One region of the Brevibacillus brevis NBRC 100599 genome, then DNA from elsewhere that is predicted to be linked to it. Evidence: riboswitches for the same ligand, from Rfam matches in the RefSeq annotation. Region 1 holds a riboswitch; each other region holds the start of a gene.
The links. A riboswitch is a leader RNA that binds a small molecule or an ion and turns the genes downstream of it on or off. The one in region 1 is predicted to bind S-adenosylmethionine.
Positions count from the first base shown of each region.

Region 2: linked by a shared signal. The riboswitch ahead of metK (methionine adenosyltransferase) and the one ahead of BBR47_RS21010 (pyridoxal phosphate-dependent aminotransferase) in region 1 are both predicted to bind S-adenosylmethionine.
Region 3: linked by a shared signal. The riboswitch ahead of BBR47_RS02595 (methionine ABC transporter ATP-binding protein) and the one ahead of BBR47_RS21010 (pyridoxal phosphate-dependent aminotransferase) in region 1 are both predicted to bind S-adenosylmethionine.

Region 1 covers NC_012491.1:4,412,453-4,422,368, forward strand. Annotated here, with positions in the region: gene BBR47_RS20985 (IMEF encapsulin system ferritin-like cargo protein) at 1-117, shown strand, start outside; gene BBR47_RS20990 (family 1 encapsulin nanocompartment shell protein) at 155-1,003, shown strand; gene BBR47_RS20995 (alpha/beta fold hydrolase) at 1,147-1,965, shown strand; gene BBR47_RS21000 (PLP-dependent aminotransferase family protein) at 2,020-3,228, opposite strand; gene BBR47_RS21005 (hypothetical protein) at 3,424-3,894, opposite strand; gene BBR47_RS21010 (pyridoxal phosphate-dependent aminotransferase) at 4,049-5,230, opposite strand; SAM riboswitch class I at 5,313-5,429, opposite strand; gene BBR47_RS21015 (MFS transporter) at 5,490-6,746, opposite strand; gene moaC (cyclic pyranopterin monophosphate synthase MoaC) at 6,750-7,232, opposite strand; gene BBR47_RS21025 (methylated-DNA--[protein]-cysteine S-methyltransferase) at 7,405-7,944, shown strand; gene BBR47_RS21030 (2OG-Fe(II) oxygenase) at 7,937-8,650, shown strand; gene BBR47_RS21035 (SPL family radical SAM protein) at 8,663-9,481, shown strand; gene BBR47_RS21040 (molybdenum cofactor biosynthesis protein) at 9,585-9,916, shown strand, end outside.
Region 2 covers NC_012491.1:5,698,765-5,708,680, forward strand. Annotated here, with positions in the region: gene BBR47_RS27020 (hypothetical protein) at 1-795, opposite strand, end outside; gene BBR47_RS27025 (glycosyltransferase) at 945-1,319, opposite strand; gene BBR47_RS27030 (response regulator) at 1,381-2,088, opposite strand; gene BBR47_RS27035 (sensor histidine kinase) at 2,122-3,264, opposite strand; gene BBR47_RS27040 (polysaccharide deacetylase family protein) at 3,261-4,277, opposite strand; gene metK (methionine adenosyltransferase) at 4,426-5,631, opposite strand; SAM riboswitch class I at 5,765-5,866, opposite strand; gene BBR47_RS27050 (S8 family peptidase) at 5,928-8,504, opposite strand; gene BBR47_RS27055 (SLAP domain-containing protein) at 8,684-9,679, opposite strand; gene BBR47_RS27060 (SLAP domain-containing protein) at 9,720-9,916, opposite strand, start outside.
Region 3 covers NC_012491.1:469,056-478,971, forward strand. Annotated here, with positions in the region: gene BBR47_RS02580 (spore germination protein) at 1-402, shown strand, start outside; gene BBR47_RS02585 (GerAB/ArcD/ProY family transporter) at 414-1,538, shown strand; gene BBR47_RS02590 (Ger(x)C family spore germination protein) at 1,538-2,671, shown strand; SAM riboswitch class I at 2,779-2,894, shown strand; gene BBR47_RS02595 (methionine ABC transporter ATP-binding protein) at 2,995-4,008, shown strand; gene BBR47_RS02600 (methionine ABC transporter permease) at 4,009-4,674, shown strand; gene BBR47_RS02605 (MetQ/NlpA family ABC transporter substrate-binding protein) at 4,735-5,574, shown strand; gene BBR47_RS02610 (peptide ABC transporter substrate-binding protein) at 5,763-7,409, shown strand; gene BBR47_RS02615 (SRPBCC family protein) at 7,466-7,915, opposite strand; gene BBR47_RS02620 (helix-turn-helix domain-containing protein) at 8,031-8,834, shown strand; gene BBR47_RS02625 (peptide ABC transporter substrate-binding protein) at 9,076-9,916, shown strand, end outside.

The sequences.
Region 1 (9,916 bases):
GATCATTTGAAAGCCTCGGCTTCCGCTCCTCACGGTGTTGCTTCCGTGATCAAGCATTCCGCCCCTGCCGTTACCGGTAAAAAAGGACTGACAGTTGGCAGCTTGAAAGGAATGTAAAGAATCGGAAATCCTGAAATGACATGGAGGTTACACTATGGACAAGCTTCGTAAATACCCAGACTCTCCCTTGACGACGGAAGAATGGAATCAACTGGACGCAACTGTTGTTGACATGGCTCGCCGTCAGCTAGTGGGACGTCGTTTTATCGATATTTATGGACCATTGGGTGAAGGTATCCAAACCATTACCAACGATGTATATGAGGAATCCCGTTTTGGTGGTCTCTCCCTGCGCGGAGAATCACTGGAAATGACACAGCCTAGCCGCCGTGTCAGCATGACGATTCCGATCCTGTACAAGGATTTCATGCTCTACTGGCGCGACGTTGCCCAAGCACGCACACTGGGCATGCCTTTGGACATGAGCGCGGCTGCCAACGCAGCTGCTGGTGGTGCACTGATGGAAGACGATCTGATCTTCAACGGTGCTGCGGAATTCGACCTACCTGGTCTGATGAACGTAAAAGGACGCCTCACTCATCTAAAGAGCGATTGGATGGAATCTGGCAATGCGTTTGCCGACATCGTGGAAGCACGCAACAAGCTGTTGAAAATGGGCCATAGCGGTCCGTATGCACTGGTTGTTTCTCCTGAGCTCTACTCTCTCTTGCATCGCGTACACAAAGGCACCAACGTGCTTGAGATCGAGCACGTTCGCAATCTCGTTACAGATGGTGTCTTCCAATCCCCTACCATTAAAGGCCGCTCCGGCGTATTGGTAGCCACTGGTCGCCACAATCTCGATCTGGCGATTGCGGAAGACTTCGACTCCGCATTTCTTGGAGACGAACAAATGAACAGTCTGTTCCGTGTCTATGAGTGCGTTGTATTGCGTATCAAGCGTCCAAGCGCCATTTGCACCTTGGAAGAAACAGAAGAATAGGAAGCCCTTTGACACACCCATTGACGGTTCTCGTTGTGGGTGTGTTTTTTCATCCTTGAAATATGTAACAGATCACTTATAATAAGAACGTACGTTCCAAACTTTCCAAACAGTCTGATATAAATGTCGTTGGGGGGCTTTTTATGAGATGCGAGGTCAATGGCGTCAACCTTTATTATGAAGAGATCGGAAGCGGTTTTCCTGTCGTGATGATTCACGGCTTTTCACTTGATCACCGCTGCATGACTGGTTGTCTGGAACCGATTTTTGAGAAACATCCGGGGTACCGACGGCTTTACATAGACCTGCCAGGAATGGGACAAACGGAAAACTACGAACGTATCCACACCACGGACGATATTCTGGAGGTTGTGCTCGCGTTCATCGATCAACTCATTCCAGGTGAGCCCTTTTTCATTGCAGGTGAATCATACGGCGGATATCTTACACGAGCAGTTATCGAGAAGCGCCGGGAACAAGTAAAGGGTGCCCTTTTCATCTGCCCAAATGTCATTCCTGACAAAGAAAAACGCACACTGCCGGATAAACCCGTTCTAGTAGAGGAGCCTTCCCTCTGGGAGCAGTTGAGTGAGACGGAACGTGCGGAGTTTGAGTCGATGGCGGTAGTCGCTACCGATTATACGTGGAATCGCTATAAAAAAGAGATTATCGACGGCTACATGCTTTCTGACCCTGCTTTTCTCATGAAAATTAGACAAGCGTATGGCGTCTCCTTCCCATTAGATACGGCCCCCTTCCCCCATCCGAGTCTATTTGTTGTGGGGAAACAAGACCAGTCTGTCGGTTATCGCGATATTTGGGATATCATCGAAGCCTATCCCCGCTCTTCTTTTGCCGCTCTCGATTGTGCCGGTCACAATTTGCAGATCGAGCAGCCACTTCTGTTTACAGAGCTTGTAAATGAATGGCTGGATCGGGCACAAAGAGAGCTATCCCAGTAAACATGCATAAAAAAGACAACCAGCTCCTTGAGAATGGTTGTCTTTTTGCTTCTATTAAACATTTGTCACCAGTGATTCGCTGTAGGCGTGGAATGCCTTGCCCAGTCGTGAAATCGCAAGCTCCGTGTCTTCCCGGTTCAACAGCGTATAGTTCAAGCGCATCGTATTGAGATGCGGCTCGGCTGCATAAAACGGCTTCCCTGGCACGAATGCCACGCCTTCCTTTACGGATTGGGCCAGCAGCTTCTCTGCATCGAAATGCTCAGGCAGATTCACCCAGAGGAACATCCCGCCTCTTGGTTTTTCCCACTGTACACCCTCCCAGTTTTGCGCAACCAAGAGCTCATGCATCCATTCCATGCGTGCCTTGTAGGACTCGCGGATTTTCTCAATGTGACGTTCCAGATCAAAGCGGGACAGCAGTTCATACAGAGCGTACTGGTCGATTGTGCTCGACTGCAAATCAACTGCTTGCTTCGCCTTCACCATCATTTGAATCACGCGTGTATCACCGATGGCCCATCCGGTACGCAAGCCTGGTGCGACAATTTTGGAGAAGGTACTGGTGTACACCACACAGCAATCGGTCGGATGCTCATCCAGTGAGAAAATGGAACGGTACGGAGCTTCCCCATCAAATTGGATCTCTCCATATGGATCGTCTTCCAGGATGAGAATGTTTTGCGCCTTGCATTGACGAAGCAAGCCAAGACGGCGCTCAAGGCTCCATACCTTTCCTGTCGGATTGGCAAAGGTAGGAATGACGTACACCATTTTCGGGCGATACTGGGCAATTTTTTTCGCCAGATCGTCCAAATCCATCCCATTGGCATCACCGTCTACCGGAATCGCTTTGATTCCCCGGAATTGGAACAATTGAACCGCTGCCAAATAAGTAGGGTTTTCGACGAGAACGACATCGCCTTCGTCTAAATATACACGGCACAACAAGTCAACTGCTTGCTGAGAGCCCGTAGTGATGATCATATTATCTGCACCGACGTTCATATGCTTTTGCTTCATGCGGGATGCAATCCACTCACGAAGCGGCAGGTATCCATCGGTCAATCCATACTGAAGAGCTTTTGCTCCTTTTTCAAATGCGCGGTTAAACGCTTCGCGCATCTCTGCGATTGGAAAAGAATCCTCTGCTGGCAGTCCACCTGCGAGCGAGAGCACTTGATTGCCTTGGGTCAGCTTCAAGATTTCCCGGACAGCCGAGGAGGATAGTGCTTCGACAGATTTTGAAAATGAGTACTCCATGTTCCGTTCCCCCTTGATTTTGCTTATCCTTGTTTTATCACTGTCAACTGCGTAAGTCCAATCTTTGCTAGCTATGAGCAGATAGGTTTTGACTATGTCGAGCGGTTGTTCAACCATTAGTCTTCACACACTGCATGCAAAAAACCCCTCTTCGTATGAAACGAAAAGGGGTCCATATGTATCGGCTATATTTTCCTAAGCAATACGGAACATACGTGGTTTCTCTGTTTGTGGAAGGAAAGAGAGGTCGACATGATTAGACGCTTCTTCCATACCGATATCGCTTGCCAACAGCAATGCCTCTTCCTGGAAGGTCGGCGTACAGCTGCCTTCATTCAGCTCACAGAGTCGCTTCAATCGCTTCAGTCTCTCTGCTGACTTCTCTACTCTCATGCATTCGTTCGTCAGCTCACATACGTTGACGTGACGAGCATCAGCGATCATGCTGATATCATTCACATGGACAATCAGCCTTTTGCCTTCTTCCGTAACAAATCCGATCGAGCAAAAATGCGCACCTGACATTTCCAAACGAGTGAGAACAGCATTGGCGTAAACTTCTCCCGTCCGCAAGCGAATCTGGCCTGCTTCAATGGCTCCGCCGATTTTTCGCTCGTTGGCGATCACCGTATACATATCCGTGTAACCGTTAATCTGATAGCGCATGGTACCCTCCCGCTCTCGCTGAGACTAATTATCATTAACAACAATGACATCGTATAATGAAAATCATTATCTGTCAATAATGAGAATGATTTTTATTCTAGAAGAAAAAAGCCACACTCCATCTATACGGTAGTGTGGCCAATTTGCCTCGCTTTTATTTTGTTTTCGTAAATAACCCTAACCGCTCAATCCGCTGGACCGCTTCCGCGAGACGCTCTTCATTGGATAACAAAGCCGCTCTCACATAGCCCTCACCTGTTGGGCCAAAGCCATTTCCTGGCGCTACGACGACATGCGCTTTTTCCAAAAGCAGGTCAGAGAACTCCACCGATGTGAAGCCGCTTGGAACAGGAAGCCAAGCAAAAAACGAACCTTGAGATGGCGGAGCCTGCCAGCCAATCCGATGCAGATTGGAGTACAAGGCATTGCGGCGGCTTTCGTAGACAGCGACGAGATCGCGGACGCACTGTTGCGAATCCGTCATCGCTTTGGCTGCCGCCATCTGTACTGCACCGAACAGACTGACGAAGTAATGGTCCTGAATGAGGTTAATCAGACGAACTAGCTCACGATTACCTACCATGGCACCTACTCGCCAGCCTGCCATGTTGTACGTTTTGGACAGGGTATAAAATTCTACACCCACTTCTTTTGCACCCGGAACCTGCATGAAGCTGACCGGCTTTTTCCCGTCATAACTGATTGCTCCGTAGGCGAAGTCGTGGCAGACGACGATTTCGTGTTTTCGGGCAAAACGAATGGTTTCCTCATAAAACTCGAGTGGTGCGTTAACTGCTGTCGGATTGTTCGGATAGTTGAGAAACATCAGTTTCGCTCGATCCAAATCAGCCTGGGACAGCTGGCTGTAGTCTGGCAAGAAGTCATTTTCCGCCTTCAACGGCATCATAACCATCCGTCCGTTGACAACAGCAACCCCCGACCAATAATCCGGATAGCCTGGGTCTGGAACCAGTGCAACATCGCCTGCGTTCATGAGTACTTGGCAAATCTCTACGAGTCCGGTTTTACTGCCAAACAAAATCGCTACCTCTTCCTCCGGATCGAGGTCCACATCAAATTCTTGCTTATACCAATGAGCTACTGCCTGCTTCAGTTCCACGCGTCCCTGAAAAGGCGGATATTTGTGATGGAGTGGTTGTGCCGCTTGCGCCTGTAATTCTTCAATAATGTGCGGCGGTGTCGGCAAATCGGGATTGCCCTGCCCCAGGTTAATGACGTCATGGCCTTGAGCTATGACCTTGTTTACTTTTGCCACCAGGGTCGCAAAAAACTGGGTAGGGAGTCGATCAATCATATCGGCGGGTTGAATGCGCATCTTTCTTCCATTCCTTTCTTGGGCCAATACAGTAAAACCCCCTTTTTCCATACAGAAAAAGGGGGAGATCAGCTTGGTCACGTCCTTATCTGTCAGGAAAAAAAATCCTGCTGGAATTGGCACAGCATCTGTCCATCACATGGAACAGATCCGCTGCCGGGCTTCATAGGGCCAGTCCCTCCACCTCTCTGAATAAGTCAAACACACGGAATATACTGTTTTTTCGTCTATATCATACTACTTGAGCACGCAAATCGTGTCAAGATGCTTGATTCTGAACCGGCACGTGATGCCTTCTTTTATGAAAAGAGGTGTGGAAGGCGAAAAATGCAACAGACAACAGACACAAGCTTGCCATCACGAACAATAGTCCCTGGGCATGAATCGATTGGAAAATGAAGGCCCCAAGTAGTGGTCCGAGCATCCGCCCAGCTGATCCAGTCCCCGCAATCAGCCCTTGAATGAAGCCTTCTCGTCCCTCTGGCGTAAACTGTGCAGCAACTGCTGGCACCGCTGGCCACACGAGCATTTCGCCCAGCGTCATGATGAACATCCCCGCCACAAAGCCTGCATAAGCCGTTGATTGCGACAAAATCAGCATCGACAAGGCAAAAATATAGGCGCCCAAGAGCATTTGGGCTTTTAGCGTTCGGGCAAAGCGTCGAATGACCCAGGCAATCAATGGCTGACCAAACAGGATCAAGCCGCCGTTCAGCGTCCACAACAGACTGTATTGACGGAGGGAAATGCCCAAGGATTGCATATAGGTTGACAGCACGGTTGTCCATTGTACATAGACAATCCAGCTAATTAATAGCCCCCCGCATAATAGCAGCAAGGCTCCCCATACCACCTTTGGCTCTTGCTGTGGTTGTCGCAGCACATCATCAGTTGCTTGCTCAGGCATGCTTTGTCCAGTCGTCGAGTTTTGGCGTTGTTGTTCCACCATTTTTAACTGACGCGGCAAAATGAGCATGAACATGGCGAGGACGATCACTTGTGAGATAGCATTACCGAAAAACGTCCAAGCAAATGACACACTGGCCAAGAAGCCGCCCAACGCAGAACCGGCAGCTACCCCCACATTGAGCGTGACATAAATCAGATTGATTCCTTTACGTCCTCCGTCCGGCCATAACACGACAGCCAATGCATTCATCACAGGAGAAAGTAATCCATAAAACAGTCCATTCAGCAGAAGCAGCACAACATAAATCGTAAAATCCTCCGTAACACCTAATCCGAGCGAAATCAGGATAACGCCGATGGAACCGACAATGATGGTGCGCATTTTGCCCCAGCGGTCAAACAGCATCCCGCCAACAATACTCCCGATCAAGAATGCGCCTTGGTTTAAAAGCAACAAGAAGCCGGCTACAGTCAGCGGCTTTCCGAGATGGTTATGAATATAAATCGTGACCAGCGGCCAAATACATGCCATTCCGGTAGAAAAAATGACGGCAGCAATCGCCAATAAACGAATGCTGCTCGGATAAGATTCCCACTTTTGCCTCATGGCTTACTTCTCTCCCCGATGGAAATCGCCGCTTTTTCCGCCTGTTTTGGATTGCAGACTGGTCGGACCGATTATCATTTCTTTATCCATGGCTTTGCACATGTCATACACCGTCAAAGCCGCTACGCTTACAGCGGTCAATGCCTCCATCTCGACGCCTGTTTTCCCTGTCGTCTTCACGGTTCCTGTAATCGCAAGCGTCGTTTCGTCCTCAAAAGCAAATTGTATGTCGATGCCAGTCAATGGCAGCGGATGACACATCGGGATGATTTCCCACGTTTTTTTGGCAGCCATGACACCTGCTACCTGCGCTACGGCGAGTACATCGCCCTTTTCGATTCGACCTTCGCGGATACGGGCGAGGGTTTCGGGTTTCATGCTGATTTGGCTCTCGGCTACAGCCACCCGTTTTGTGACGTCCTTCTCGGACACGTCTACCATCCGAGCTCGATTTTGTTCATTAAAATGTGTTAATTGATCAGTCATACGAGTATCGTTCCTCCTCTATCTTCTCCTACCTTACTCCCGCCGCTGGATAAAAGCAATGGGAATGTAGATGGCGTAGTTTCGTTATCTTGCTCATCCACTCCTAAAAACGTACGAAGAACAAGTGAGGGAGGTATACTGTGCGTACACAGCTCAAAGGAGGCGTATGGAAATGGAAACGAAGAAGGATCAGACGGTACGTTGGTCAATACTGAGACATGGGGATTGGAGCATTTATTTGGCTGCAACGGCTTCCGGGCTTTGTTATGTCGGCTCAGTCAACCAGCCTTTTGCTGAATTGGAAGCGTGGGTTGAAAAGCATCGCCCACACAGTGCACTAGTGCAAGACGATCCGTGGCTAAAGCCTTTTGCAACAGAACTTATGGAGTATTTGCAGGGGATGCGCGAGCATTTTTCCATGGATTGCGACCTGTCTGGAACGCCTTTTCAGCTTGCTGTCTGGGAGGCACTGCGCCAAATCCCATACGGTCAAACGGCATCGTACACCGACATTGCGAACATCATTGAAAAGCCCGCTGCTGTTCGTGCCGTCGGTGCCGCAATCGGTGCCAATCCGGTTCTCATTACAGTCCCCTGCCACCGTGTCGTCGGTAAAAATGGTTCACTAACTGGCTATCGCGGAGGACTGCCCATGAAGACAACTCTGCTCAATCTGGAGAAAAAATCAAATCGGGGTGTGAAGCATGGCTAAATCAGTGACAGAAAGGATTGCTGCACTTGACTGGCAATCCATGCAACAGGAGCTGGATGAACAAGGGTATGCTGCTTTTCCTTCCTTAATAAGCGCGGATGCGTGCGAAGAATTAATCGCTATGTACGGACAGGATGAGCTTTTTCGCAATACGATCCAGATGGCGCGGTACCGTTTCGGTGAAGGCGAGTATCGCTATTATCAGGCTCCCCTTCCCTCGCTTTTGCAGGAGCTTCGCGAAGGCTTTTATCCGATGCTTGCGCAGACTGCAAATCGGTGGCTGGAACTGCTTGGTCGCGAAGCTATTTATCCTGCTACCCTCCCTGAATTTTTGGCCCACTGTCACGATCAGGGTCAGCTGCGCTCTACTCCATTAATTTTGAAATACGAAACAGGTGGCTATAATTGCTTGCATCAGGATATGTACGGCGAGGTGTTCTTCCCGTTTCAAGTGGTTTTTGCCTTGAATCAGAAGGAGAAGGACTACAGGGGCGGAGAATTTCTACTGATGGAGCAACGACCGCGCGCGCAGAGCCGGGGACATGTGATAACCTTGGACCAAGGCGCTGGTCTGATTTTCCCGACATCCTACCGTCCTGTGCAGGGTACGCGAGGCTACTATAAAAATACGCTGCGCCACGGTGTCAGCACGATTACCTCAGGAAAGCGCTACAGCCTCGGAATTATTTTTCATGATGCAAAGTGAGGAACGCCCCATATGAAAAGCATCCTTTCCTATAAAGTGCCGAAAACCCTCCTTAATAAAGGAAGCGGATTTCTTGCGGATTACACCCATTCGCTCAATCCGTATACTGGCTGTTCTTTCGCCTGCTCCTATTGCTATGTTCGGCAAATGCCTGTCTCTTTGTTTCGCAACGAGCAATGGGGCACGTGGGTAGATATCAAACAGCAAGCTGCCGATTTATTGCGCAAGGAGCTTTTGCGGGCTAAGAAAAAAGGAAAGGTGACCATCTTCATGTCTTCGAGTACAGACCCATACCAGCCCATCGAACAAACGGAAAAGGTAACGAGGTCTTTACTCGAAGTCATGGTAGAGAATCCACCTGATTTTTTGCTGGTGCAGACTCGAAGTCCCTTGGTTTGGCGGGATGCCGATTTGTTGCTCCTGTTGGGTGATCGCGTCCGCGTCAGCATGACTGTCGAGACCGATTTGGAGGAGATTCGCAGGCACTTTAGCCCACAAGCTCCCCCTATTCAAGCGCGACTCAAAACACTCCAGCGCTTGGCGGAAGCAGGCATCCCTACACAAGCAACGATTGCCCCTGTTTTACCGAGCAGTGAGTCATTCCCGGAGATTTTGCGTCCCCTGGTCACCCGTGTTTGTGTCGACGATTTTTATATGGGAGATGGAAGCGGCGGTAAGCGCACGAAAAGAAACGGCATTCCCGCCCTCTATGAACAGCTTGGACTGGAGCAATGGTACGATCCTTCCGCCTATCGGATCGTCCATGATCGGCTATTACGTGTTTTTCCCCCGGATCAGATTTATTTGAGTCAGGAAGGCTTCGCCCCTTAGCATCAACCCTTGATTGTAACACCCCATTCATTGGCAACTTTGATCGGTTTATGATATCGTCTAGCCTAGAGAGTAGTATCATCCAGGGAAATGAGGAATTGTCTTGACCATTACGATCTTGTTATTTGCCGGACTCGCCGAACGTGCGAATGCCCGGGAAGTACAGTTGACCTTATCTGAAGGTGCTACCGTTAGCGATCTTCTGCAAGCAGTGGAAAAAGAATATCCTGCGCTCTCTGCGCTTTTGGGCAGTTGCTTTGTCTCCATCAACCATGAATATGCAGCGAAAAATCAGGTCATTTCAGCCGACGACGAGATTGCCCTCTTACCTCCAGTAAGCGGCGGAGAAGAAAACCCGCGCTTTGCCATTACCGAGGAGCCTATTTCTGCGGACAAGCTCGTTCGTCTGGTGAGCAACCCGCACGCGGGTGCGAT
Region 2 (9,916 bases), 1.3 Mb from region 1:
ATACGGTGTGCAACACTTACTCCTGCCCATCCCTAAGCAAGCTGTGCAATAAGCGCAACCTTGCTCACACGTATGACAGTAAGTAAACTCCACCTTCGCTCCAGCACTTCCGCAGCGTTCACATACCAACTCCAGCCTATTGCGCCGCCATCCTTTTGTGACCGAAAAACGAATGCCAGGTCTCCACTCCGCTTTGTTTGCAAGCACGAATGAATGCAAAATGGCGGACAAATCATGCACCTCCACCCCTCGCTTTTTCAGCAAGGACTCCACTTCATCCCATAGGAGAGCACGACCATCCAAAATCTCGCTTAAAACAGCTTCTTGTGAATTCTCGTTCGATGAGCTCCTTCGAAGAAGCTCGCGACCACTCGAATAGCTCAACCGAGCATCCAGCAATTCCCCCGATTCTTTGCCACCTTGATATGGAACTTCCACACTCTCCTCAACTGACTCCCAAGAAAACCACCCGTGCTTTCGGCGGTCCTGTACACTTATTACTTCCCGCCCATATAAGCTACTTGCTTCGCGCACACCACTTACCGCTATCGCCCTCAACTCTTTTACATATCTATCAGTCAGTACCCGTTTGTCTTGATCCATCAAATACCCATTTACCTTCGCACGCAAGGAAAAAGCCAGAGCAAGCGAAGACGTCTTCCCAATGACATGCAGGACACATCCTTCTCTTTCCTGCCAAAAAGAACGATCTACAGAAAAGCTGGGCGTAACATAAGTCTGCACCTGTGGTATTGATCCGCCGCAAGCTTTGATATAAAGCAAATACTCACGCATACGCTCACTCCTCCGCCCTCTAGCTCTTAGTGTGCAAAAAGACAGACTGGTCCAGCAAATAAATTTCGGAATCAGAATCAGGGCCTAGAAAAATAAAAAAGCTGCCGATCTATTGTCGACAGCTCGTAATATTTACGCTCACCAAATTTTTATGCTCCCTCTTTATTCTCCCGCAGATCAATGACGATGGTTCCAGCCGCCATCTCCTCTTGTACGTCACCCAAACAATAGCCGTACGGATAGCGTATCAAGACGGCTGCCATCTGTTTCGTATCATCGTCAGACCCATCATCTATCAAGGTAATTCGGATCGGTCTGCCACTCCAATACGAGCGAAACAGCAGACTCCTCACTACACGTTCCAGCACCTGTTCCGAATTGCGCACCAGCAACCGATAATGCTCATGCGGGAGCTCGCTCGCGGTATCCGTCCGATTGGTCAAGTGCTCCGCGATCATTACCAACAAAGAGGAGCAGCCAAATGCTGCCAAAAGCCATACAATCAGCTCTTCCATCACGGTCATACCTCCTCCTATATCAAGGTATGCCGCACGGCTTGAACAGAGTGCAAATCGGAAGCGCTTCCTACAATTTCACCCAGCCGTTTTTAATGGAGATGACAACCGCTTGTGTCCGGTCTTGAACATTGAGCTTTTGCAAAATGCTGCTGACGTGATTTTTAACCGTCTTTTCACTAATAAACAGGAATTCGCCAATGGCACGATTGCTTTTCCCTTCTGCCATTAGCTGCAATACTTCCCGCTCGCGACGGGTAAGCGACTCGATCACTTTTGGATCGATGGCTTGCGATTCATCTACAGAGAAGCTACGCTCTGCCGTCCCTTCCTGCTCGCTCAGACGACGGAATTCTTCAATCAGCTTGCCCGTCACCTTCGGATGTATGTATGCACCACCACTCGCCACTACACGTACAGCGTCAACGAGGTCTGACGTTCCCATTTCCTTCAGCAAGTAGCCAGACGCTCCAGCTCGGAGTGTACGATACACATATCCCTCATCATCATGAATCGAGAGCATAATCACACGAGTAGACGGACTTACCGAAATCACATTTTCTGCAGCAGAAACGCCATTTATGTTTGGCATGTTAATATCCATCAACAAGACATCCGGCTTGTGCTCTTCCGCCAATACTGTGGCTTCTCCTCCGTCAGCACCTTCCCCGACGACCTTGAAATCTTCTTCCATTTCCAATATTCGCTTTACACCTTCGCGAAATAATTGATGGTCATCCACAATCACAATGCGGAGTTCTTGCTGTCTCTTATCCATGGTTCATCCCCCAGTACTTATTTACGTATCACGTCACAATTTTATCGGTATTTGGAATATAACCTTGGTTCCCTCTCCCGGAGCGGATTGCAGCTCGACACTGCCCTCTAAGAGCTGTACACGCTCACGCATTCCCAAGAGTCCAAAAGAGTTGCCATTCGCCATGCGTTTTTCCAGATCGAATCCGACCCCATCGTCTTTGACGACAAGGCTTAACGAATCTTGTACAAATTCCAGCTTCACTTGTACGGTCGTAGCGCCTGCGTGCTTCTCCACATTGTTCAGGCATTCCTGAACTAACCGGAAGATCGCCGCCTTTACTGAACTGCGCAAAGGAGGCTCCACACCGAATACTACCAGATCGATGGAAGACTGAATTCGCTCTTCGCATGTTTGAATATATTTTTGCAAGGTAGGTACTAGCCCTAAGTCATCTAATGCCATCGGACGCAAATCAAAAATAATACGTCGAACATCCGCCAAGCTCAAGCGTACCATTTCCTTCAGCTCGTGGAGTTCCATTTGCGCTTCCAAAATGCGTTCGTTCTTCAGCATGCGTTCTACTATTTCCGAACGCAGCACGACATTCGCCATCGATTGAGCTGGCCCGTCGTGAATCTCGCGCGCGACACGCTTGCGCTCTTCTTCCTGAGCCTGGATTACCTTTAAGCCCATCAACTGATGCTGCTTAGCCGATTCCAGTGCCTCGCCTATCTTGCTTAAGTCACCCGTCAAGTAACCAAGCACGACGCCCATTTGAGAAACCAGCTTTTCTGCTCGGACGATCGTTTCTTCCAAAGTACGCAGTTGACGCTCCAAATCATTTCTTCTGCGCTTCAAATTGTTTTCCCGCTCGCGGTAAATGGACAGTTCTACCTGAATACGGCTCGCCTCTTCATACGCAACCCGAATGTCTTCCTCCGTGTACATATGAAAATTGCGACTGACCAAGACGAGCTTGTTGCGTGATTTGCGATATGCAAGTTCAAGCGCATCGACTTTTTGAATCACTTTGGAAATCTCTTGTCGAAGTTCATGTAATTCAAACTTCAATGAGTTGCCATGCTGTCTGGCGTTTTCAGCTATATCAAATATTTGGGTTTTACTCGTTTCTACGGTTTCAATCGTTCGTTTGATCACCCCGTCCAGCACGCTGATGTCTATCGCTTTGTTCATGATTGCTCTCCTTCAAACTCATTTTTAGCCTTCGTGAACAACTGTTGGAGGTGCTCTTCTTTTACGTCTCGCAGTCCCATGTCATTGCGTGGAATGGCAAATGGATCTGTTCCCTGTTTTACGAATCCACGATTAGATGTAAACACATAGCGGTAGCCAGCTTCACGAGCTGTCTCCAGTACGATTGGACTTGTGTATCCAAATGGCAACGAGATGACTTCGATCTCTTGCTTCATCCAATCGCTTAAGCTGACGCGAGATATACGAAAATCCACAAAGAGGCGGTCCCTGTACTCTTTTTCGTCCTCTAAACGATGCAAGTCCTTCAGATAGACCGGAGCTGTTTCTGGGCCAAGATCGCCCCACTCATTTCTTTCTTCCTCTTCATGCAGACTGTACGTATGAGACCCGATTGTAACCAGTCCCGATTGAATCATTTCATTAACTTGTTGACGCGTAAGTGGTGGCGTCATATTCTCCCGTTTTCGGTCAGCTACATCTCTTAAGCGCCCCGCAATCGCGAAGTTCACTGAAGGGTAGCCGTATGTACGTAAGATCGGAAATGCTTCTTTGTAGTAACTCTCATACCCGTCGTCAAACGTAATCAAAACAGCATTCTCAGTCGGTAAGGTACCTGTCTCCATAAATCGCAGGAACTCCTCCAGCGAAATCGGATTCAGGCCATTATCATGCAAAAATTTCATGTGTCGGGCAAATTGATCAGGAGCTATGACATACCGCTGATTCGATTGATCCGTGACATGATGGTACGTCAAAACAACAACCTGATTGTTATACCACTTTTTCGTTTGAACCACTGCTTCTTCTGTTGGTGTGACGTTTGGCTCAGCATTTTTTGTCTCACTTATGCTTATAGACGTATCCACTTGGGGAAAAGGTTGCACTTCTTGTTTATTCTTTTTTTCCAGAAAAGATTCGCCTAAGAACCCAATAGCCACTATAAAAAACAAAAAAGTAAGAAACACGATCAGGAAGAGCCTTCTGTTCGGCAAAAAAACCCCTCCTCTACTTCCTCACTAGGAGATTCGACACAGTCATACAAATTCCTGTGCAACAATTGACCCAATAATTGGATGACTCTGCTCCTAAAAGAAAAAGAGCCCAGTAGCAACACCAGGCTCTTTTTATGTCTTTCGAATATTAGAGTTGAGCAGCCTCTTGCTTCAGAACTTCTGCTTTGTCTGTTTGCTCCCAAGGAACATTCAGGTCATTGCGTCCGAAGTGGCCATATGCAGCTGTTTGTTTGTAGATAGGACGACGCAGGTCGAGCTGCTTGATGATACCAGCAGGACGCAGGTCGAAGTGTTTGCGAACCAATTTCACCAGAGCTTCTTCGGAAATGGTACCTGTGCCGAATGTATCGACTGCGATGGAAACTGGTTGTGCTACACCAATTGCGTAAGCAACTTGTACTTCGCATTTGTCTGCGAGGCCAGCAGCCACGATATTTTTCGCTACATAACGAGCCGCGTAAGCACCGGAACGGTCAACTTTCGTCGGATCTTTACCGGAGAACGCGCCACCGCCATGACGAGCATAACCGCCGTAAGTATCTACGATGATTTTGCGGCCAGTCAAGCCGGCATCCCCTTGTGGTCCGCCAATTACGAAACGGCCAGTTGGGTTGATGAAGTATTTGGTTTCAGCGTCCAACAGTTCAGCTGGAACAACTGGTTTGATTACGTGTTCAACCAGATCTTGCTTGATTTGCTCCAAAGTTGTTTCAGGAGCATGTTGGGTAGAAATAACGATTGTATCGATACGAACTGGTTTGTCGCCATCGTACTCAACGGTTACTTGTGTTTTTCCGTCAGGACGGAGGTAAGCAAGTGTTCCGTTTTTACGTACTTCAGTCAGACGACGAGCCAATTGGTGAGACATGCTGATTGGAAGTGGCATCAGTTCAGGTGTTTCATTGCAAGCAAAACCAAACATCAAACCTTGGTCACCAGCACCAATTGCTTCGATCTCAGCATCAGTCATTTTGCCTTCACGTGCTTCCAATGCTTGGTCTACACCAAGTGCAATGTCAGCGGACTGCTCGCCAATTGCAGTAATAACACCGCAAGTGTCAGCGTCAAAACCGAATTTCGCACGGTCATAGCCGATTTCACGAATGGTTTCACGAACGAGCTTTTGGATATCCACATAAGTGTTTGTAGTGATTTCACCTGCTACGAGAACCAAACCAGTAGTTACGGAAGTTTCGCAAGCTACGCGAGCATTTGGATCTTTGGACAGGATCGCATCCAAGATGGAGTCGGAAATTTGGTCACAAATTTTATCCGGATGTCCTTCAGTTACAGATTCGGATGTAAACAGACGACGACCTTTTTGCAAAGCCATGAGAAAATACCTCCTTTGACCTCATACAAATAGTGTGGTAGCCGAGTTAGGATTTTATCTACGTAAACGCAAATAAAAAACCTTTTCCAATTTTTAGGAGGAAAAGGTTTGAGCGTTTTTTGCTTCCTTCATCCTCTTATCGGCCAGAACAGATGTCCGTTCTGCTGGTTAGCACCGCTCTAGCTCGGTTGCCGGGCTTCATAGGGCCAGTCCCTCCGCCTGCTCTGGATAAGAGTATCCATTACGGATAATAGAATAATTGTTTTTTTCAGAGATGTCAATAGGAAAAATTTTACTTATAATTGATAGGCTTTTGAAAGTACCACCACTACCTCGGCGCGAGTTGCTCTTCCATTCGGTTTAAAGGAAGAACCGTACCCATTAACCCAATTTCTCGATGTCAAAGCCTCGATGGCAGGAGAAGCCCAGTGACTCGTTGGCACATCCCGATAATTCGAGGTACCGTGATTATACATCAACACATTACGTGCCCGGGCGATCATTACGGCCATCTCTGCACGCGATATCGGCTGATCCGGCTTCATTTCATTCTTCGGGTACCCTTTCAAAATTCCCAATTGATAAGCTACACCTAGGTTGTGATACGCCCAGTGCCGCTTTGGCATATCCCTGAAGGTCGTTTTTCCTGTATAGGTAGTCGCTACCTTAGAACCGGTCGCACGCATCGATTTAAGCAGCATCGTCGCAAACTCTGCACGGGTCACTGCCTGATTCGGCTTGAACAACGCATCATTAAACCCATTTACAATATCGCGAGAGCTGAGTCTGACGATCTCTGAGCGCGCCCAGTGGTCCGAAATATCGCGATAACCCGCTATCAATTTCTGCTGCGTCACCGTGAGTCGGTACGATTCATATTTGAACGAAGTACCACTATTAAGGCGTACATAATATTTTCCTGGCTGCAAACGCAAACCGATAATATCATTTCCTCGCTTAGACAGCTCCGCTACCTCATTCGTCGAAGCAAGCGCATAGTTCATGTTTCGATCACTATAGAGCGCGAAACGAAAGCCGCTATCGACAGGAATGTACGGCGCTCGGAACGTCACATACGATTCACTATTCACAGTAAATTGGAACCAGTCGGAATCGGTAGCTGTCGGTATCGTGCCTGACATCACTGTCCCACCGCTTAACGGAGACGCTGTTTGATAGGTGTCATTCGGCTCATTAAAATCTTTTTTTACTGGCGTGTATCCCAGATCCAGCTGATATTCGCCATTCACTGCATTGCGATTGTACTCACTCACACGGATGTAATACTTGCCTGGTGACACTTCTTTTTGGACGCGCTCTGTCGGATTGTCTTTTGTTCCATTATCGTAGGTAGGGTCCCAGACAACCATCTTTTTTCCGAGCTCTTGTTTACCGATACTCAGCAATAGATCGACACGCTTGTTATCAGGACTAACAGCGACATCCAAATGCCCGTATTCACGAACATAGTAGGAGAACCAATCCTGATCCCCTTCATCGTGAAAATTGCCTGTTACACTGATTTCGTTGCCTACGAGTGGCCTTGCCGTCTCTTGCGTATCGTTCGGTTCGTTACGGTCCGGATTGATGGTAAACTTACTCGTCAGCACGTAGGTAAAAGCGTTGTTGACCCCTCCGTTACGCATTAACCGGATATTCATATTCCCCGCTTTGACCGGGACAGTAATCGTATCTCCATTCCCAAAGTACTGCGTAATCGGCGGACGATTCTCTGGGTAAAAGGTAGCTGCCATCGCGGAAGAAACACCGGATGTCACTGACGCTGTGAAGCTGACCTTCCCATCGTAAGGGATGTCCATCTTCAGCCAGTCTATCGTGTCTTTTGGTCCTAAATTTCCACGTATCTGAGACTCGATCGGGAACGCTTTTGCCGAGTATGTCTGATTATTCGGCTCTAAAAAGTCATAGGATAAGGACGTTCTAACTGCCTTGTCGACATTTAGCAACCCGTAGCCCGTTTTCCGGTCCCATCCCTTTTCCCCTAAGTCCGTAGCCGTTTGATAAAGCAATTGTCTTACATCAAATGGACTTAGTTTGGGATGACGAGCTAGTATGAGAGCCGCTGCACCCGCTACTTGTGGTGCGGCTGCTGAAGTACCGCTAAAGGAACCGTATCTCCCCCCTAGCTTGGTCGTATAAACATTGAAACCGGGCGCTACCAGGTTAAGCTCAGGTCCCGTATTGCTTTGATACAGCACTTCATTGTTACTCCTTACAGCCCCTACCGCTACCACCGTGGGATAAGCTGCCGGATAAGCCACTCGGCTACTCTCATTGCCACTAGCTGCAATCAGAACCGCTCCGCTTCTTTCCGCTCGTTGCACAGCATTCGCCAGTTCCTTGGAGTAGGACATACTGCTGAGCGACATCACGATGACTTTGGCACCACGATCCAAGGCAGTATTGATACCCTTAGCAAGAGTCTGCACCGTAGTATCTCCATTTTTGGCCAAAACTTTAATCGGCAAAATCTTGGCATTCCACAAGACACCGGATACACCAATGCTGTTATTCCCGCTAGCAGCCAGTACACCAGTTACCTCTGTTCCATGTCCGTTATCGTCTTGGGCCGATCCCCCGGGATTGACCAGATTCACACCCGGCAAAAGGTTATCCTTCAAATCAGGATGCTTATAATCCGCACCAGAGTCTAGCACCGCGATGATAATCTGTTCATTACTATTTACGACTGCCCAAGCCTGTTGAGCTCTAATCTGACTCAAGTGAAGCTGGTTACTTAAATAGTAGTCATTCGAGGCTGGTGGTGCTGCAGCATAAATTGTTTGGTTGTTTGCCATCAATAGTGCGACACTTATCGCAGTCGCTACTGACATGTTCACTGATTTTTTCATGTAAAACAGTCCTTCCTTCTCTCCCCTGCAAAATCAGCAGTCTAAAAGGAATTCAGGTATTTATCTTCTTGTCCTAGCATAGCGGATGAAAAGGGAGACATGCAACCCTGATTAGCCAATATTTGGAACGTTAGAAAAGAACAAAACCCTTTTCACCATGGGCAAAAAGGGTTTTCTCCTTACTGTAACAAACCTTTATTGTCTTCCACTTCAGGTGCTACCTGAGCTTTTTCTTTTTTTCTTTGCTGAGCTTTTGGAATAAAAGCAGTAACTTCCGCCAGATTTACCTCTTCCTTTTTAATGGAGGAGAACGGAATATCAAATACCCATACACGATGGCTATTTGCTTCTACCTTCATGTTTTCCAGGGTAAAGTGTACGCGTGCTACGGTATCGCCATCCTTATCATGAACGATAATCGGCACTTCAGTAAACTCCAGACGTTTTGCCAGACCGTTACGGAAAGCAACGATGACTTTCAGGCCGTTATCTTCACCTGGCTTTATGTCGAGGACTTGCAAATCTACTTCTCCCTCTGCAATCGGAGCCATTTCTGCAGCCTGCTGCATGTATTGCTTCGATTCATCTGCACTCAGACCCAGATTAAAGTTTTGATTCTCTTCTACTTCGTTCTTTTCCGGCTTGATAAAGGCCAGCTTCAATGGAACCTCTTGTTCAGGAATACGGTCGAATTCATCCCAGCGGAACATGAATTCCATTGGACGGCTGGACATTTCCATCACTGGACCAGATGTAATCAGATCAAAAGTCTTTCTCGCGACTTCCTCTCCATCCTCCGTCACCAAAGACAACGGAAGCCTTTGCAGCAAAATGCTGCGGTCAGTCGCATTACGAACGTAGGTAAGAACCAAGAAACCATCATTGGTAACCTGTGTAAAGAAAGGAATGATACCTACTTCGTTACGAACAACCGGAGGCATTTCATCATGCGCGTATTGCAAGAGCTCATGCTCCGCTTCGTCCAATTGATCATCCCACGGACCGTTCAGCACCAAAAACAATTCCTTGGATTCCACACGATTCGCAGATTGCTGCGGATTCTCTAATCCGGATACACCCAAATAAAACTCTCTATGAAGATTCTCATGAATATCTTCGCGTACTTGCTCCAAGCTCTCCTTGGAACCAAACCAATTTTCCAATAACCAACTCATAAGTCAACCTCCTCTTTCCCAACCTCAAAAGTATTGCGCCCTATTCTACCTCAAGCGTCCATCTTTTCAGGTCGGCATCAGGCTTTTTCACTAAATTTGGCGGGAATACAATCATCCATGGACGGCTGTAACCCGGCTTCACATTAATGCTGCTTGCATCGAGTACACCTGTTGCTACCAGATCACCATTAGCATCAGCAATCGTCAGCTTGATTTCATCTGGGCGGTATTCATGGC
Region 3 (9,916 bases), 2.4 Mb from region 1:
GGTATTGTTATCGGACAAGCTATCGTTCAGGCCGGATTCACGAGCAATATTTTGATTATTATCGTTGCCCTCGGCGCTTTGTCATCCTTTATCGCGCCTAGCTATATGATCGGTTCTACGATCCGGGTGGTTCGTTTTCCGATGATTTTTCTGGCAGGTGTGCTAGGTGCATTAGGCATTGTGGTCGGATTTAGTTTTTTGGCCAGTCACTTGCTTCGTCAGACCAGCTTGGGGCGTCCGTATATGTATCCGATTTATCCCGTGCGATTTTCAGATTGGAAGGATGGCTTTATACGGGCTCCCTTATCCTCCCTTTCGGAACGTCTCAAGTTTTTTAACCCAAAACGAATATCGCGCTTTGACAGGGATAGAGCCAAAGAGAAGAAAGACATTGACGAGTAAGCGAGGCGGCCATGAAGATCAACATCGATGTAAGTAAGGACAATACGATAACGGCATTTCTTGCAGGGGTTCTTGTGCATGGCACGCAGATAGGGATGGGCATTTTGGGCTTCCAACGAATCATTGCCAAGGAGGCGGGGCATGATGCTTGGATATCTGTCATACTCGCAGCTTTGTTTACTCATCTTACAGTGATGATCATTAACAAGACCTTGCAAAAATACCCTTCAGCCGATATTTACGGAATTCAGGAAGATGTGTTTGGAAAGTGGCTGGGAACAGGCATAAGCATCATTTATTTGACCTATTTTTTTGTGTCAGCTGGAGTCATTTTACGTACCTACATTGAAGTTGTCCAAACCTGGATGTTTCCGAATTTACCAACGTGGGTTCTGTCAGGGATTATCCTGTTTCTAGCGTTTTACACAGTCGTAGGGGGGATAAGAGTCGTAGCAGGCTATGCGTTTTTTTCCTTTATGGTCACGATATGGATGATATTTGAGTTATATTTTCCTTTGAAATTTGCCAGGTGGGAATATTTGTTTCCTGTCATGGACACCAGCTTGGAGAACCTTTTCAATGGAATGATTGCCATGTCTTTGACCAGTGCCGGCTTTGAGATTCTCTACGTTGTCTATCCTTATTTACAAAATAAAGAGAGGGTACACAAAAGTGTACAGTTGGCGGTGTTGGTGACGTATCTGATCTATTTGTTTGTCATGATTGTGGCACTGGTCTTTTTTAGTCAGGGTCAGCTCATGAGAACGATCTGGGCGACACTCAATATGCAAAAGATGGTGTACCTCCCTATTCTGGAAAGGTTTGAACTGGTTGTCATTTCGTTATGGCTTCTCGTGATCTTGCCGAATATTATGCTGTATTTGTGGGCTTCTGCCCGAGGTCTCAAGCGCTTGTTCGGATTCAATCTACGTCATTCGTTGTATTGGATTATACCCGTGATCTATGTAGCCTCCTTGTCGCTGCTTTCCAGACAGCAGATGAGTCGGATGACGACTATTTACTCGCATATAACTCTGTACATTATTTACGTGTACCCCTATTTTTTGTACCTGATGGTCTGGCTGAAGAAACGAAAGCAAAGGGTGAAACCAACCAGCAAAGGAGAGAGTGCCTGATGCTGCCTAAGCGTCTTTTGGCGTTGTGGTGTTCATGTATCCTTGTCCTGGCAGGCTGTTCAGATCGGCAAATTTTTGATGAGACAGGACTTGCCACGGCTGTCGGCTATGATCTGTTAAAGGATGGGGACGTTCGGGGGACAGCAATTATGCCTTCCATTAATCCAGAGGCGAAAGAAAAGATACAGGTTTTTTCAGCCATCGGTGAAACCAGCAAGGGAATTCGGGATCGGATAAATTTACAATCAGATAAAAGAGTATTGGGTGGGCAAATTCGTGTCGCACTCTACAATGAAAAATTGGCAAAGCGTGGACTTGGTAGTATCGTTGACACGTTGTATCGGGATTCCTCTATTTCCAGCAGGGTTTATCTTTGCTTATTTGAAGGCGAAACATATGATATGTTAACGCATCCCTATTCTGAAGAAGGGAATATCGGAATCTATTTATACCGTATGATTGAGCAAAATATTGAAGGGGAAAAAATTCCGTCTTCCACTATGCATGAGTTTTTTCGGTCTTATTATGACAAAGGAATAGACCCGATCATGCCGTTCATTGCAAGAAAGGGAAATGAGCTGCAAATCAAGGGGATCGCATTATTTCGAGGGGAGCGTTATGTAGGGTGGATCACACCCAAGGAAGCCTTTTTAATCAAGCTCATGCATGGAAAATTCCGCATTGGCAGCTACGATACTTCTGTCCCTGCTCATATTTTTGGCGAGATGCCCAAGAATCGCGGAAGTAAAAAAGACCGTGTGCAGCTTGTCTTTGACACGATTTCCAGCCATTCAAAAATCGAGCTGACCCAAGTATCTCCCCCGATCTTTGATATTCACATCCGATTAAATGCGCGGATTTTGGAATTAACCCTCCCGCTGAAGCTAGAGAATGCCAGGTTGATGAAAATCATGGAACATGCACTGGAAGAAGAGCTTGGAAAAGAACTGCAGAAAGTAGTGCATAAATTGCAGGACCTCAATGTCGATCCCGCTGGTTTCGGGATCGTGTATCGCTCAAATAGAAGGGGCAAGGCAAATATGACGCAGGCTGAATGGAGAAAGATGTTCAAAGAAGCGACATTTCGCTTCCACATAAAGTCAACCATCATCCGCAACGGCGTCATGGATTAAAAAACTTTTTCCTGCTATTACTATTGACGTGATATTTTCAAAAAGGATATAATCCGTTTTGTATCATCAAGAAATAGAAAAAACGAACATAATATACGTAGATATCTTTCTTATCAAGAGAGGCGGAGGGACAGGCCCTATGAAGCCCGGCAGCCGGTTCATTTTCGAATGAACGTCGCGGTGCCAATTCCTACAGGATTTTTGGATCTTGTACAGATGAGAAGGGTGGATGCGAACGTATACATTGCGTTGCAGCCCCTTTTTCGTTTGTGAAAAAGGGGTTTTTATATTTTTATCAAGATTATGGTCGGGAGGTGGATGCGTTGATCCAACTGCGTCATTTGCATAAAAGCTATCAAGTACAAGGTAAAACCATCCCAGCGTTAACGGGGATCGACCTTTCCATAGAGCAAGGCGAAATATACGGGATTATCGGACACTCTGGTGCAGGGAAAAGTACGTTGATCCGGTGCATCAATTTGCTAGAGCGCCCAACTTCGGGGGAAGTTATTGTGGACGGCGTCGATTTGACGAAGCTGGATGAAGGGAAGCTGCAAGAAAAGCGCCGCGCAATCGGCATGATTTTTCAGCATTTCAACTTGCTGTCTTCTTCGACGGTCGGCGAAAATGTTGCTTTTCCGCTCAAGCTGGCAAAGCGTTCGAAGGCAGAGATTGATAAGAAAGTAAACGAGCTGCTGAAGCTGGTTGGCTTGGAGGCACATAAGGACAAATATCCGTCTCAGCTGTCTGGCGGACAGAAGCAGCGTGTCGGGATCGCCCGTGCGCTCGCGAATGATCCAAAAGTGCTGCTCTGCGACGAAGCGACATCAGCTCTCGATCCGCAGACGACGAACTCCATTCTGGCACTGCTCTTGGACATCAACCGCAAGCTGGGCTTGACCATTGTGTTGATTACCCACGAGATGCACGTCATTCGCTCCATTTGTGATCGTGTCGGCGTGATTGATGGAGGAAAGATCGTCGAATCGGGTAACGTACTAGATGTATTCCTTCGTCCAAAGCATCCAACGACACAAGAATTCGTGGAGCAAGTAGCCGATTCTACAGAGCTGCGCGAAGCGGTCGAGCACGAAAAGGCTTCGGGGAACCGCACGATTGCTCGTGTCACCTTCCTCGGAGAAAAAACGTACCAGCCAATCCTTTTCCAAACGATGCAAGAGACAGGTACGGTGTTTAGTATTTTGCAGGGAACGATTTCTCGCATGAAAGATACGCCGTATGGTCAGTTAGTGATCGAGCTGGAAGGCGATGTCGCACAGAATCAAAAGACCATCGAGACGCTGCGCCAACGTGGCTTGGAAGTAGAGGTGATATAAATGGACTGGACATTCGAAAATGTGGATTGGGCTGAAATCGGCGAAGGTACGATGGACACGCTCACGATGCTTGGCTTCTCCACTCTGTTTACCGTCCTGATTGGTTTGCCGTTGGGCATCATTTTGTTTTTGACTTCTCGCGGACAGCTTTTGCAAAACCGCACTTTTTATACCATTGCATCATTCGTTGTCAACGTATTGCGCTCGGTACCATTTATCATTCTGATGATCTTGCTGATTCCAGTGACGAAAATGATCGTAGGGACTTCACTCGGCGTACTAGGTGCCATTCCGCCGCTCGTATTTGGTGCCGCTCCGTTTTTCGCACGTTTGGTGGAAACCTCTCTGCGTGAGATTGATAAGGGCGTGATTGAGGCCGCACAATCTATGGGTGCATCCAATTGGCAGATCGTCTGGAATGTCCTTTTGCCAGAGTCTAGATCCGGTTTGATCGCGGGTATTACGATCACGACGGTAACACTGGTCTCCTACACAGCAATGTCTGGGGTAATTGGCGGTGGTGGTTTGGGTGACTTGGCGATCCGATACGGTTATCAGCGTTTCCAAACCGATGTTATGGTTGTGACTGTTGTTATTTTGCTGGTGATGGTACAGATCTTACAGTCGCTGGGGGACCGTCTGGTTCTGAAATTCAGCCGTAAATAGGATCTTTCCATATAGATTGTCAAAAAATAAAACGAAATACATGCAAGGGGGAAATCATTCATGAAAAAGCTAGTCGTATCTGTACTTTCTACTGTATTGGCATTTTCTTTGGCAGCTTGCGGAGGCAAAACCGAAACAGCACCTGCTCCAGCTGAAGGCGGCGCACAAGGCGGAAAACAGGAAGTAACATTGAAGGTAGGCGCTTCTCCCGTTCCACATGCAGCAATCTTGAAGTTCATTCAACCAAAACTGAAAGAACAAGGCGTGAACTTGGTAGTCCAAGAGTTCACTGATTATGTACAACCTAACGTTCAAGTGAACGAGAAACAACTCGACGCAAACTTCTTCCAGCACAAGCCTTACCTGGAAGACTTCAATAAAGGACAAAACATGAACCTGGTGCCAGTAGTGGCTGTACACATCGAGCCATTCGGCGCTTACAGCAAAAAAATTAAATCTGTAGATGAATTAGTTGATGGCGCAACAATCGCGCTGCCAAACGACCCGACAAACAGCGGTCGCGCACTCGCACTCTTGGAGAAAAACGGCTTGATCAAGCTGAAAGAAGGCGCTGGCATCAGCGGTACAGTGAAAGATGTTGTTGAGAACAAGAAAAACCTGAAATTCAAAGAAGTAGAAGCAGCAATGCTGCCACGCGTTCTGGAAGAAGTAGATTTGGCGCTGATCAACACGAACTACGCGCTGGAAGCAAAGCTTGTTCCCACCAAAGACGCTCTGTTTATTGAAGATAAAGATACGCCATACGCAAACTTCTTGGTAGCTCGTCCTGACAACAAGGATTCCGAAGCCATTCAAAAGCTGGCAAAAGAACTGAACTCACCTGAAGTGAAAAAGTTCATTGAAGATGAATACAAAGGCGCGATTATTCCAGCGTTCTAATCTAGAAAAAATTGATCGATCAACAAAAGCCCAACTGGCCGAAAAGCTGGTTGGGTTTTACTTTTGTTTATAATATAGTGAATTTTCATAAAATTAAATGAAATCTATACTAACCCCGTTTTCAACCCAATTCCGGTCGCGTATATTGTGTTTGGAATGGAAAAATACAGATAAGGGGGAATATTCTGATGAAACAAAATCTCAAGTTGTTTCTTGGTGCGATGCTGGTCGCTGGAAGCGTGTTAGCTGGATGCTCCACGAGTACGCCATCGACGACAACCCCTCCAGCAGAGGGAAATGCAGCATCCGCTGAAAAGCCTGCAAATGCAAAGTCGCAGGTATTTCGGGCGAACATTGTGAGTGAGCCATCGACTGCGGACCCTGGTCTTGCGAAGGATGCTACTTCGGGAGCGATCATTCGTGCTACTTTTGATGGCTTGACGCGCTTCGATGCAAACGCAAAGCCAGTGAATTCAGTAGCATCCGATGTGAAGCTTTCAGATGACAAACTGGTGTATACGTTTACGCTCCGCGACTCCAAGTGGAGCAATGGAGACCCGGTAACTGCCCATGACTTCGTATATGCATGGAAGCGTGCACTCGGCAAGACCTTTGGTGCCGAGTATGCCTATCAGCTGTACTACATCAAAAATGCGAAGCCGATTCACGAAGGCAAGGCGAACCCCGACGAACTCGGTGCGAGGGCAATCGATGACAAAACACTGGAAGTCACGCTGGAGAATCCAACGCCTTACTTTCTGGAGCTGACGGCTTTCTACACGTACTACCCAGTTAACCAAAAAGTAGTGGAGGCTAATCCAAAATGGGCAAACGAAGCGGCCACGCACGTAAGCAACGGTCCATTTAAGATGACAGCGTGGGAGCACAAGAGCAAAATCGTGCTTGAAAAGAATGAGCACTACTGGGATAAAGACGTAGTAAAGCTCGATCGCATTGAGTTTGCGATGATCGAGGATGATAATACAGCGCTGTCCATGTTCGAGAACGGTGAGCTGGATTGGGCAGGCCAGCCACTCGGTGGACTTCCCACCGATGCGATTCCGACACTAAAAGAGGCGGGAAAACTCGTTGTTCATCCGAAAGCGACGATGTACTGGTACAAGATGAATACGACAAAAGGGCCGCTCAGCAATGTGAAAATTCGTAAAGCATTGGCATACTCGGTAGATCGTCAAACTATCGTAGATAACATTACACAAGTCGGACAGGTGCCAACGATGGGGATGTTGCCGCAATCCATGATTATCAAAAAAGACGGATACTTCAAGGATAATGATGTAGAAACAGCGAAAAAGCTGCTGGAAGAAGGCATGAAAGAGCTCAACGTGACAACGCTGCCGCCGATCACCTTGTCTTACAATCCAAGCGACAGACATAAGAAAATTGCCGAAGCGATTCAGGACCAATGGAAACAAAAGCTGGGCATTGATATAAAGATCATGGTAAAGGAAGCTGCCGTTCATTTGCAGGATATGCATGAACTTAATTACGAGATGGGCCGTATCGGTTGGAATGCAGACTTTAATGATCCGATGAACTACCTGGAAATGTTCCGAGATGGCAAAACAGGCAACAACGACACGGGCTGGGAAGATCCGCGCTATCAAGAGCTGCTGAAACAGTCATCGGTAGAAACTGATCCAGAGAAACGCAAGCAGCTGTTTGCAGAGGCTGAGCAAATCTTTATGGATGCCATGCCGTTGATTCCGCTGTTCACGGATGTGGATGTGTGGGTGCAAAGTGACAAGGTAAAAGGCGTTCAAGTAGATGGGCTCGGATTTATCGACCTCAAGTGGGCAGAAATGACGGAGTAACGAATAGAAAAAAATCCCGAGGCCAACGAAATTGCTGGTCTCGGGATTCTTTTGTATTAGAATCCAAAATCAAGTGTCTTGCCTGTCTCCGCATACGTCTTGATCGACGAGAGCATCATCGGCCAATTGTTGCTGGCACTTGCGTGGGAGGGATGATTTTCTGTCCATTGATCCTGAATCAGCGTCAGCTTGGTGCAGCCGCCAACCGGTTCTAAGGTAATGGTGACACGAGACTGCAATTCCGCATGATTCTCGTAATAGGCAGGGCCAGGATGTTCAGTGAAACTGAAAATGTGATGAGGTTCGAACTGCAAAATTTTCCCGTAAACATGCACCGTGTCGTCACCAGCTTTTCCCGGCCCAACATAAGCCATCTCATCGCCTACTTGAAAAGTTGAGCGAATCGTACAGCCAAAGAAAGTGCTCTTTACGCCTTCATCGGAAGTAAGGGCATGCCAGACCTGCTCTGGCGTAGCACCAATGTAGAAATCGAAGCGAAGATCCATCGTTTTACCCCCTCATTTTTTCATTTGGGAATTGTAATCAAGTCTCCCAACTACTACTCTTACTATAAGAAGAAATCGGTAGTGTGTATTGTAAAAACACGACAGGAGGCGCACCTTGGAAAATCAGACTGCTAAGCTCCCAAAGGGTGTACTGCATGCCTTAATTGGACAGAAGAAATTTTCGCTGGCCAGATACGAGCCATCTGCTGGAATCAGCTACTTCGTGCAGCATTACTGGGTCGTCCGGTGGGATTTGCGTACGGAACAACCTCACTTGCAAACCGTACTGGCTCATCCCAATGTGAATCTGGTGTTTGAAAAAGGAGCAAGTGGTATTTTTGGTGTAGCCCGCACGACTTCCTCGCATCTTTTAAAGGGACAAGGTCAGGTGTTCGGAGTAAAATTCAGGCCCGGAGGTTTTTATCCGTTTCTGAATGCCCCGATATCAAAGCTGAGCGGCACTTCTACCAGTCTGGAAGCCGTGTTTGGTGTTGCCACTGACCAGCTTGAGAAAGAAGTGCTAAGCCTGCCAAATGATGAGCAAATGATGAAAAGAGTAGAAGCCTTTCTATTCGAACATTTGCCGAAGCCTGACCCGAATGTTGCGCGCATTAGTGAAATCGTCAGGATGATCCAGGCAGATCGATCCGTACTCAAGGTAGAGGATGCCGTACAGTTGACCGGTATGAACATGAGGACCATGCAGCGCTTGTTTGACCGTTATGTAGGGGTTAGCCCGAAGTCGGTCATCCAACGATACAGATTGCATGAAGCAGCGGAGCAGATTGACCAAGGAACGGTCCGGGATTGGCTGGACCTGTCTACCTCTCTAGGCTACTACGATCACTCTCACTTCATTCGAGATTTTCGAGCAATTGTCGGTGTAGCGCCGAACGAGTATCGACAAGCCCAAATTTAATCATAGTGAACCCCTTCGCCTTCTGGCTGGAGGGGTTGTTTCTTGCTGCATAAATTTTTATGTACGAGGCATACTTCATCATGATGAAACTACCAATTTTATTTCCTTTAATAGAATTTGATGTTTGAATAAAACATAATTAATTTTACTTAAAATGTCTTCAATATTACTAAAAATGCAGTATATTTGTGGAGTAGCTTTCAAGGAATCTTTACCGATAGAAAAAGAGGGGGTCAACACCATGAAAAAAAGCGTTTTTGCAGCAATGAGTTCTATCCTGGTTCTTAGTGCAGCGCTGGCTGGTTGTGGCGGCGGTGGTGAGAAAGCAGGCGAGCAAGGCGGTGCTTCTAAGGAGCAAACAAGCGGTCCTAAAGAATTGAGAATGAACATGATGTCCGAGCCACCAACTGCTGACCCTGCATTGGCTGAGGATTCTACTTCCAGTGCGGTTCTGCGTGCAACATTTGATGGTCTCACTCGTATTGGCGAAGATGGCAAACCACATCCATCTGTAGCAGAAAAAATTGACGTATCCGAAGATGGCCTTACTTATACATTCACCCTGCGTGACAGCAAATGGAGCAATGGAGAGCCAGTTACTGCAAAGGATTTTGAATACGCTTGGAAGCGAGCGCTCAATCCGAAGACAGCAGCTAACTACTCCTACCAATTGTATTACCTGAAAAATGCAGAAGAATACAACAAGGGTAAAGCAAAAGCTGATGATGTTGGCGTAAAAGCGAAAGACGATAAAACACTCGTCGTGACTTTGAAGAACCCAACACCATTCTTCTTGGAGCTGACTGCGTTCTATACGTACTACCCAGTTAACCAAAAAGTAGTAGAAGGCAGCGATAAATGGGCAGGCGAAGCAAAAACTCACGTGGGTAACGGTCCATTCAAAATGGAAACATGGGAACATAAGAGCAAATTGGTTCTCGTGAAGAGCGATACTTACTGGGATAAAGACGCTGTAAAACTCGACAAGCTCAACTTCTCCATGGTTGAAGATGCAAATACAGAGCTGTCCATGTTCGACAATGACGATTTGGATTGGTCCGGAGCGCCTCTGAGCTCACTTC